DNA from 4 places in the Ensifer sp. GW823-FHT05D09 genome. Region 4 is predicted to be linked to each of the others. Evidence: predicted binding sites of a transcription regulator. Region 4 holds the regulator's gene; each other region holds the start of a gene.
What was found. The regulator LexA, encoded in region 4, represses DNA repair genes until DNA is damaged. The targets are predictions, from matches to a motif close to TGTTCNNNNTGTGTTCNG.

Region 1 (2,200 bases), on a different contig from region 4:
CTATGACGGCAAGATGCTGATCCATCCGTTGCAGATCGGTCCGGCCAACGAGCGCTTCGGCGTCGAGCAGGCCGCCGTTGATGAGGCGCGTGCCATCATCGCCGTCTTTGCGCTGCCGGAGAACGCCGACAAGGGCGTCATCAGTCTTCATGGCCGGATGATCGAGCGGCTGCATCTCGACCAGGCCCTGAAGCTCGCCGCCAAGGCGGACACGATTGAAAAACGAAAGGCAAGATTTTGAAACTTTACCGCTTCCTCACCGGCCCCGACGATGCGTCCTTCTGCCATAAGGTGACGGCGGCGCTGAACCAGGGCTGGTCCCTGCACGGCTCGCCCACCTATGCTTTCAATGCGGATACGCAGCATATGCAATGCGGACAGGCCGTATTCAAGGAAGTCGAAGGCAAGGATTATAATCCCGACATCAAGCTGTCGGAGCAGTAAAGCGGGCCGTCAGACACGTTTGGCCCTCACCCTAGCCCTCTCCTCGCCAAGCGGGAGAGGGGACGCGGGCGAAAGCTCCGTCGTCACTTGGTGTCGTCCCTCTGCGGAGAGGATTTCAGAGAAGCGAGCGGGTGCCGCAAGTTCCTTCTCCCCGCTGGCGGGGAGAAGGTGGCCGGCAGGCCGGATGAGGGGCAAGCTTGAAGGAAGGCGAGTTCGTTATCCGCCCACGTGCTCGACGCTCGCCTCGATCCGCTCCATGTCGTCGTCGGAAAGACCAAAATGGTGGCCGATCTCGTGGATCAGCACATGGGTGATGATGTCACCCAGCGTTTCCTCGTTTTCCGCCCAGTAATCGATGATCGGGCGGCGATACAGCGTGATCCGGTTCGGAAACTCGCCCGTCTCCATGGTGAAACGTTCGGTGATGCCGCGCCCCTCGAACAGGCCGAGCAGGTCGAACGGCGTTTCCAGCGCCATGTCCTCGAAGACGTCGTCGCTGGGGAAATCGGCAACCTCGATGATGAGGTCGGTCGTCAGCTTGCGGAATTCCTGCGGCAGGTGGCCATAGGCTTCCACTGCAAGCTGTTCGAATGTCGTGAGCGTCGGTGCATGGCGTTCCCGCCAATCATCGGTCTGGTCAATGCGGGCCATAGGCACTCCTTGTTGTCCTCCATATAGCGATTTTGCCTTTGTTTTTCGAGTGTTGAATTCCTGATGCAAGGGCCAAGGAATAAATTCTTAAATTTGACTGTTGACTCCTCCTGGCAGCTCTGGAATCTATAAGAACATAACAGGAACATCTTATATGGGAGTTGACCGTCATGGCCGAGAACGCCGTGCAGCGGGAGACCGTTCTTTCGCTTCGCGAAACCATAGCCCGGATCGAGAACCGCAGGCTTGCGGGGGTCGTGAAGACGGTCAAGGCGGCGGATCCAGCAGGCTTCCGGTGCAGGCAAGAGGGTAGCCAGTCCTCCGGCCGCAAGGTCCTGCCGCTCGGCATTCCCGAACTCGACGCTATCCTCGAGGGCGGGCTGCCGCTCGAAGGCATGACGGAAATCCGCAGTTCCGAGACGCGCGATGCCGGCGCTGCTGCCGGGTTTGCAACCGCGCTTGGTGCCCTCTGTCAGCAGGCGCGCCAGCAAAAGGGCGATGCGGCGGCACCCGTTCTGTGGATCAGCCAATCGCTGGCCTCGACCGAGGCAGGCCTGCCCTATGGTCTTGGTCTCAAGGCTTATGGGCTCGACATTCGAAGCCTGATCCTCAGCCTGCCGCGCACAGTGAAGGACGCGCTCTGGATTGCCGAGACGGCGCTTTCCGTTTCGGCCTTCTGTGCCGTCATTCTGGAAATTCGCGGCAATCCCGCCTCGTTGGCCTTGAGTGAAAGCCGGCGCCTGCATGTTCGTGCCCGCGCCGGCCGTATTCCGCTTCTGCTTCTGCGCCAGTCCGGCCACGAGGAGGCGAGCAGCGCCTTCTTCCGGCTTCATATCGAACCGGCGCCCGCTCGCGAGCGCCCCCTCCCTGACGGCTCGATGCTTTGCGGCAGCATCGGCCATCCTGTCTTTCACGTCATTGCCGAAAAAAGCAGGTCTCCTGCTCCCGTCGGCCTCTTCCTGGAGTGGAACCCCCATGACCGCCGCTTTTACCCCGTCGAACCCCTACCAGTCGCTGCTGCGGCAGATCCAGAACCAGCGCATTCTGTCGCTCGACTTTCCGCATCTTCCAGCCGACCGGGTGGCGCGGACACGATGGGGCACCT
Region 2 (2,200 bases), on a different contig from region 4:
CCGGAGCAACATCCAAAGTCAGCCAGGGGCGAAACAACCCGACAGAGCAGATGAATTCGACGGGCCTTGCCTCTATCGGACGGCATCCTTCCGCAGCGCGCTTTCCGCCTCGCCGAGGCTCATGTCGAATACTTTTCTGCCGATCTCGAAGCCGAAGCCGTTGCGGGCAAATGCGGACAGTTCCTTGGCTTTGCGCTTGTCGTCGAGCTCACCGCGACGAAAAGGACCGAAGCCGCGCTTGCGGGCAAAGACGACGGCCGCGTAGAGATCATCGGTCGCCTCGAGCGCGAGGGCTGCGGTTTCCCGGTCTATGCCTTTTACTTGGAGTTTCTGGGCAATCGCCCGTTTCGATTTTCCGCTGCGCACCGCCGATTGGGTGCTGACCTGCGCGTAATCGGTATCGTTCAGGGCGTTCAGATCATAGGCGAACTTGACCGCGAAGTCGGCAACAGCCTTCAGCTGCTCCTGGCTGATATCCTCGAACTTCTGTCGCGCCTTCCGGGTGATGGCGTCGAACAATTGCTTCTCGGTCATCATCTGGCGCTCGAGGCGATAGACCGCCGAGTTGCGCGCCCACGACAGCATGCGCGCGGTGGGCGTGTCAGAAGGCGGCGTATCGGAGGACAAATTGTCGGCTTGCAGATCGTTTGGTGTCACGGTGCGGGCGGGCTCGTTTGCAATGCGCTCGTTGGCTGAAGTCTGGCGCGAAGGCATAACCTGCTAGCACGCGGCTTCGATAGCCGCCAGCAATGGGACAGATTGTCGTGCCGCCGGATCGAGAATTTGCGGACGGAAACCGCGGCGCATCTTTGCCATTGCCAACGGGGGCCTTTGCAATATGTCCCACGGCTGATATGTTCCTTATTCGTTCCCCGTCAAGAATCGCTCATTTCGTGGGCGGGGATGCCTCGGCATTGCCCGGAGCGCCGGGCAATTTGCGCCTACGCCTGGCGCATGGGGTAGAATCGGCAGAGACTTACCGGGGACTTCGGCGTGGCGGCGACCTATCTGGAAAAATTGAACGACCGACAGCGCGATGCCGTCGAATTTGGCGTGACCGCTCCGGGCGAAACGATCGCCGGGCCACTTCTGATCATCGCCGGCGCCGGGTCGGGCAAGACCAATACGCTCGCCCATCGCGTCGCCCACCTCATCGTCAATGGCGCCGATCCGCGCCGTATCCTGTTGATGACGTTTTCGCGCCGCGCGGCATCCGAAATGGCCCGACGGGTCGAACGCATCTGCGCCCAGGTGCTTGGCGCGAACGCGTCGGTGGCCACCGATGCGCTCACTTGGGCCGGAACGTTCCACGGCATCGGCGCGCGCCTCTTGCGCATCTACGCCGAACAGATCGGGCTCAATGTCGATTTTACCATCCACGATCGGGAAGACAGCGCCGACCTGATGAACCTCGTGCGGCATGAGTTGGGCCTCTCCAAGACCGAGACACGCTTTCCAACCAAGGGCACGTGCCTGTCGATCTATTCGCGGGCGGTCAATTCCGAGACGTCGCTCGGCGAAGTCTTGCGCGCGCACTACCCCTGGGTTTCCGGTTGGGAAGAACAGTTGAAGCAGTTGTTTGTCCGTTATGTCGAGGCGAAGCAGGCGCAGAACGTGCTCGATTACGACGACCTGCTGCTCTACTGGGCGCAGACCGTCAGTGTGCCGGAACTCGCCGAGGATATCGGCAACCGTTTCGACCATGTGCTTGTCGACGAGTATCAGGATACCAACCGCCTGCAATCCTCCGTGCTGATGGCCTTGAAGCCCGGCGGTCGAGGCCTGACAGTTGTCGGCGACGATGCGCAGTCGATCTATTCGTTCCGGGCGGCGACCGTGCGCAACATCCTGGATTTCCCAGGAACGTTCACACCGCCGGCCGACGTCATCACGCTTGATCGAAACTATCGCTCCACCCAGACGATCCTCGCTGCCGCCAATGGTGTCATCGATCTCGCCCGCGAGCGCTTCACCAAGAACCTCTGGACCGAGCGCCAGTCACCAGAACGACCTAAACTGCTGGCGGTCGCCGATGAGGCCGACCAGGCGCGCTATATCGTCGAGAAGGTGCTGGAAAACCGCGAGGTCGGCATGACGCTGAAACAGCAGGCAGTGCTGTTTCGCACATCGAGCCACAGCGGACCACTCGAGGTGGAACTGACCAGACGCGACATCCCCTTCGTGAAATTCGGCGGGCTGA
Region 3 (2,200 bases), on a different contig from region 4:
AGTTGAGGCCGAGCGTGACGAAGCGGTCTTCAAACTCGCGCATCTGGAACGAGGCGCGCACCAGGATCGCCATGTCGTTGAGCTTGTGGCTCTTGCGCTGCAGCTGCTCGATTTCCTCGCCGACGGCGCGGGCTTCCTCTTCGGAATCCCAAGCCGCGTGCACCTGTACCTTCTCGTCATCCGGGTCGGTGCGTTCGGTGAACAGCGTCTTGCCGAGCCGCCCCTCGTTATGGGCGATCAGATGGGCGGCGGCGCCGAGAATATGCTCGGTCGAGCGGTAGTTGCGCTCGAGTTTGATCACCTTGGCGCCCGGGAAATCCTTCTCGAAGCGCAGGATATTGTCCACTTCCGCGCCGCGCCAGCCATAGATCGACTGGTCGTCGTCGCCGACGCAGCAGACGTTCTGCGGCACGCCCTTGGGGCGCTGCGCCAGGAGCCGCAGCCACATGTACTGTGCGGTGTTGGTGTCCTGATACTCGTCGACGAGGATGTAGCGGAACTTGTCGTGATACTCCTTCAGCACATCCGGATTGCTGCGGAACATGCGGATCGGATGTAGCAGCAGGTCTCCGAAGTCGCAGGCGTTCAGCGTGCGCAGGCGGTTCTGGTAAGCGGCGTAAAGCTCGCGGCCCTTGCCGTTGGCAAAGGCGCGGGCATCACCCTCGGGGATCTGCGCGGGGTCGAGCCCCTTGTTCTTCCAGCCGTCGATCATGCCGGCGAACTGCTTGGCCGGCCAGCGCTTGTCGTCGAGACCTTCGGCCTGAATGATCTGCCTGATCAACCGGATGACGTCGTCGGTGTCGAGGATGGTGAAATCGGAGCGCAGGCCCACGAGTTCGGCGTGGCGGCGCAGAAGCTTGACGCCGATCGAGTGGAAGGTGCCGAGCCAGGGCATGCCCTCGACCGCATGGCCGACGAGCACGCCGATGCGTTCCTTCATCTCGCGCGCAGCCTTGTTGGTGAAGGTCACCGACAGGATCTGCGAGGGGAAGGCGCGGCCGGTGGAGAGAATATGCGCGATGCGGGTGGTGAGCACTCGGGTCTTGCCCGTGCCGGCGCCAGCCAGAACAAGCACCGGGCCGTCGAGCGATTCCACCGCTTCGGCCTGCTCCGGGTTGAGGCCGGAGAGATAATCCGGGCGCTGCTGCCGGTCGCGCGCTGCCATGGCGCGCGCGGCGATGCCGCCCGTTGCCGGCGGCTGCGGCTTACGCGGGGCCGGCTCTTCGTCGAAGAAGGGTATGTCGTCGAAACCACTCATCATGCGGCTCAATGTAGTGATTCGGAGGCGAAAGGCCAGAAAGGATGTTCTTCTTTTATTCCGTTTTCTGCGCCAGCCGCACCAAGCCTGTGGAAAGACAGGCGATTTCGAAGCCGCTTATCCTCCATCAAGTTCGACTGCGAGCCGTCGTCAGGCCGTCCTGTCGAAGGCGGCGTCCACCGGCACCTGCAAGGCGGTCGCCAACTGGTTGGTTCTGGCGGCAAGCGAGATCACGCGCAAGAGATCGGCATGCTCAGCATCGGTCATGCCCTTGGCCTTCGCTGCCGCCGTATGGGAATGGGCGCAGTAGCCGCAGCCATTACTGACGGAAACGGCGATGTAGAGCATTTCCTTGACCAGCGGATCGAGGGCCGAGGGCGTTGCCATCACTGCCTTGACGTCGCGCCAGGTCTGCTCCAACAGATCCGGATCGAAGGCGAGCCACAGCCACATGTTGTTGATGAAGTCCGATTTGCGGGTGGTGCGGATGTCGTCGAACACGGCCTTGACGCGCGGGTCGGATTCCGGATCGGCGGGTGGGGTAATGGTGCTCATGATGTCTCCGGGTCATTGTCCGGCGGCGCGTGCCGCCGGATCGGTAGGAAAACGGGTTCAGATGAGCGCAAACACGCGCGCAGGGCCGCCGGTGCCGCCCCGATGCTTCGGCGCGCCGAGCACCAGGGTCGCGCCCTTGGCCGGCACCTTGTCGAGGTTGGCGGCCGCCTCCAGCCCCCAACGGCCTTCCGGCAGCCAGGCATAGTGGGTGGCGAAATCGGGCGAGGGGCCGTGGTCGAGCGACAGCGTGTCGACGGCAATGCCGGCGGCCTTGGTCTCTTCCAGCAGATACTTTGCCGCCTCGACGTGGAAGCCGGGGAAATGGAGCTTGCCGTCGGCATCGGCGTTGCGGAACTTGTCGGTGCCGAGATGCGCGCCCCAGCCCGA
Region 4 (2,200 bases):
GCAGCAGTGGCGATGTCAGCCTGTTCCTTATTCTCCGCCGATGTCAGTTATTCTTCATGGGTGATCCGACGTGCGCGCGTGCGCTTCACGCGTTTGCGCCGCGAATAGGCATGCGCGGATCTGGCTTGCCGGCGACCTGCCCCGAAATGGTGATTCTGCCCGTATTGTCAGTGCAAAGATTATTGTCTCTAGACGACATCAGGAATGAATATTCCAGCGATGCGACCCGTATAGGTAGCGTCAAACAAAACCGACAATGGAGGAAATGACATAAAATGAAATGTAAGATCGCCCTGACTGCTCTTGCCATATTTGCCGCAACGACGGCCACCGCAAGCGCCGAGGATCTCGTCTTTCAGCTGAAGAACAAGACGAAAGCCGTTCTGACGAACTTCTATACCTCGCCGGTTGGCGTCGATCAGTGGGAAGACGATGTCTTCGGGCGGCAGGTGCTTAATCCGGGCGAGAGCATGGAAATTACCATCGCCGACGGACGCGATGTCTGCAAATACGACATGCGCTTCGAATTCGAGGAAGGCTCCGGTCTCGACACGACCGAAGACATGCAGGACCTCTGTGAGTTGGGCGAGTACTCCATTCACGAATGAAAATTATCGAGCGCGTAAAACGCTCAACCTGACCACTTACGTCTCGCTACCTCTTGGGTGGCGAGACGTTCAAGCACAAGAAGGCCTGTCCAGCAGAAAGACAGCCATCATCATCTGGCTTAGTGATAGCGACGGATCAAGCCAACGAGCTTGCCCTGTATCTTGACGCGGTCCGGGCCGAAGATGCGCGTCTCGTAGGCCGGATTGGCCGCCTCGAGTGCAATCGATGCGCCTTTGCGCCGGAAGCGCTTCAACGTCGCTTCCTCGTCATCGACAAGTGCGACGATGATGTCGCCGGGGTTTGCCGTCGTGGCATTGCGGATGATCACCGTGTCGCCGTCGAAGATGCCGGCCTCGATCATCGAATCACCCTTCACTTCAAGGGCGTAGTGCTCGCCGCTGCCGATCATATCGAGCGGCACGGTAATATCGTGCGTGTTGTTCTGTATTGCCGAGATCGGTACGCCGGCGGCAATGCGGCCCATGACCGGAACCGAGACGGAGCTGTTGTCTGCCACCGGCGGCGCTTTTGCGGTAACCGGGGCAGGGGCGGGAGGTTTGCCGAGACTTCCCTCGATGACGCTTGGTGAAAACCCGCGACGCGGCTGAGCGCTTCCCGCGTAAGCTTCCGGCAGCTTGATGACCTCAAGCGCCCGGGCGCGGTTGGGAAGGCGTCGAATGAAACCGCGTTCCTCGAGCGCCGTAATCAGCCGGTGAATGCCCGACTTCGATGCCAGGTCGAGTGCATCCTTCATCTCGTCGAAGGACGGCGGAACACCGGACTCCTTCATGCGTTCGTGGATGAAAAGAAGCAATTCCTGTTGCTTGCGGGTCAGCATGGCAAGTCGCTCCAGAGGCGTGAAACAAATCAAGAACAGACACTATCTGTTCCATATGTGTTCCGCAAGTGCCTAAAATTCCGTGAATGTTGTATCAATCGTGCGCCTATCCGCTGCCTCGATGCTGGGTATGCCATGCGGAGCTGCCATGCCTCGCGCTTTTTACCGAATGAGGATGCAATGAAAACGCTGATTCGGATCCTGTCGACGATCGTTATCGCAGCGACCGCCGTCCTCGGGTTTCGCTGGTATCAATATGTCGACAACAGGCAGAGCCCGTTCGATGAAGTCGGCATCGCATTGAATGCGATGATGCCGGGGCCGGTCCGCCAGTGGGGTTGTGACCGGTTAAAGTTCACCTTTGGCAAAGGATTGCCACCACGAGGGTGTGCCACGAGCGATGGTAAAGAATGGAAGTAGCGCCGAGATAAGCGGTTGGGACAGCGGGCATGTCGAGGAGAGGGCGTTTCAAGCCGGCTGCGTTGCCGAACAGGCGTCCTCGAACTCCTTCACGGTCTCGGCAGAGTTGTCCTCCGGCAGCACGGCATCTGCCGCGTCGGTCGCCACCGGCGTGTCGCCTTGGTAGACGAATGACTGGATATAATAGGCGATCGAGCCTTTCCAGACATTCCGACCGTCGATCTGCTGGCAGGGGATGGCCGATTCGAAGTCCGTTTGCAGGTCGTCGACCGTGGCCGCGCTAAGGGCGATGTGGGGCGATGCGATAATCGAGGCGATAAGCAAGGCTGCAAG

Region 1: the regulator LexA is predicted to act here: its motif matches at 1,226-1,243, upstream of AC1Q80_RS18660 (ImuA family protein).
Region 2: the regulator LexA is predicted to act here: its motif matches at 856-873, upstream of AC1Q80_RS16580 (ATP-dependent helicase).
Region 3: the regulator LexA is predicted to act here: its motif matches at 1,304-1,321, upstream of AC1Q80_RS11410 (ATP-dependent helicase).

Annotation. Positions count from the first base shown of each region.
Region 1 covers NZ_JBXAIA010000006.1:192,499-194,698, reverse strand. Annotated here, with positions in the region: gene AC1Q80_RS18675 (HpcH/HpaI aldolase/citrate lyase family protein) at 1-241, shown strand, start outside; gene AC1Q80_RS18670 (DUF1737 domain-containing protein) at 238-444, shown strand; gene AC1Q80_RS18665 (metallopeptidase family protein) at 661-1,095, opposite strand; gene AC1Q80_RS18660 (ImuA family protein) at 1,266-2,200, shown strand, end outside; gene AC1Q80_RS18655 (Y-family DNA polymerase) at 2,176-2,200, shown strand, end outside.
Region 2 covers NZ_JBXAIA010000005.1:131,478-133,677, reverse strand. Annotated here, with positions in the region: gene recX (recombination regulator RecX) at 73-627, opposite strand; gene AC1Q80_RS16580 (ATP-dependent helicase) at 994-2,200, shown strand, end outside.
Region 3 covers NZ_JBXAIA010000003.1:209,337-211,536, reverse strand. Annotated here, with positions in the region: gene AC1Q80_RS11410 (ATP-dependent helicase) at 1-1,261, opposite strand, end outside; gene AC1Q80_RS11405 (carboxymuconolactone decarboxylase family protein) at 1,409-1,813, opposite strand; gene AC1Q80_RS11400 (cyclase family protein) at 1,871-2,200, opposite strand, start outside.
Region 4 covers NZ_JBXAIA010000002.1:384,721-386,920, forward strand. Annotated here, with positions in the region: gene AC1Q80_RS07645 (hypothetical protein) at 276-608, shown strand; gene lexA (transcriptional repressor LexA) at 728-1,447, opposite strand; gene AC1Q80_RS07655 (hypothetical protein) at 1,628-1,867, shown strand; gene AC1Q80_RS07660 (hypothetical protein) at 1,916-2,200, opposite strand, start outside.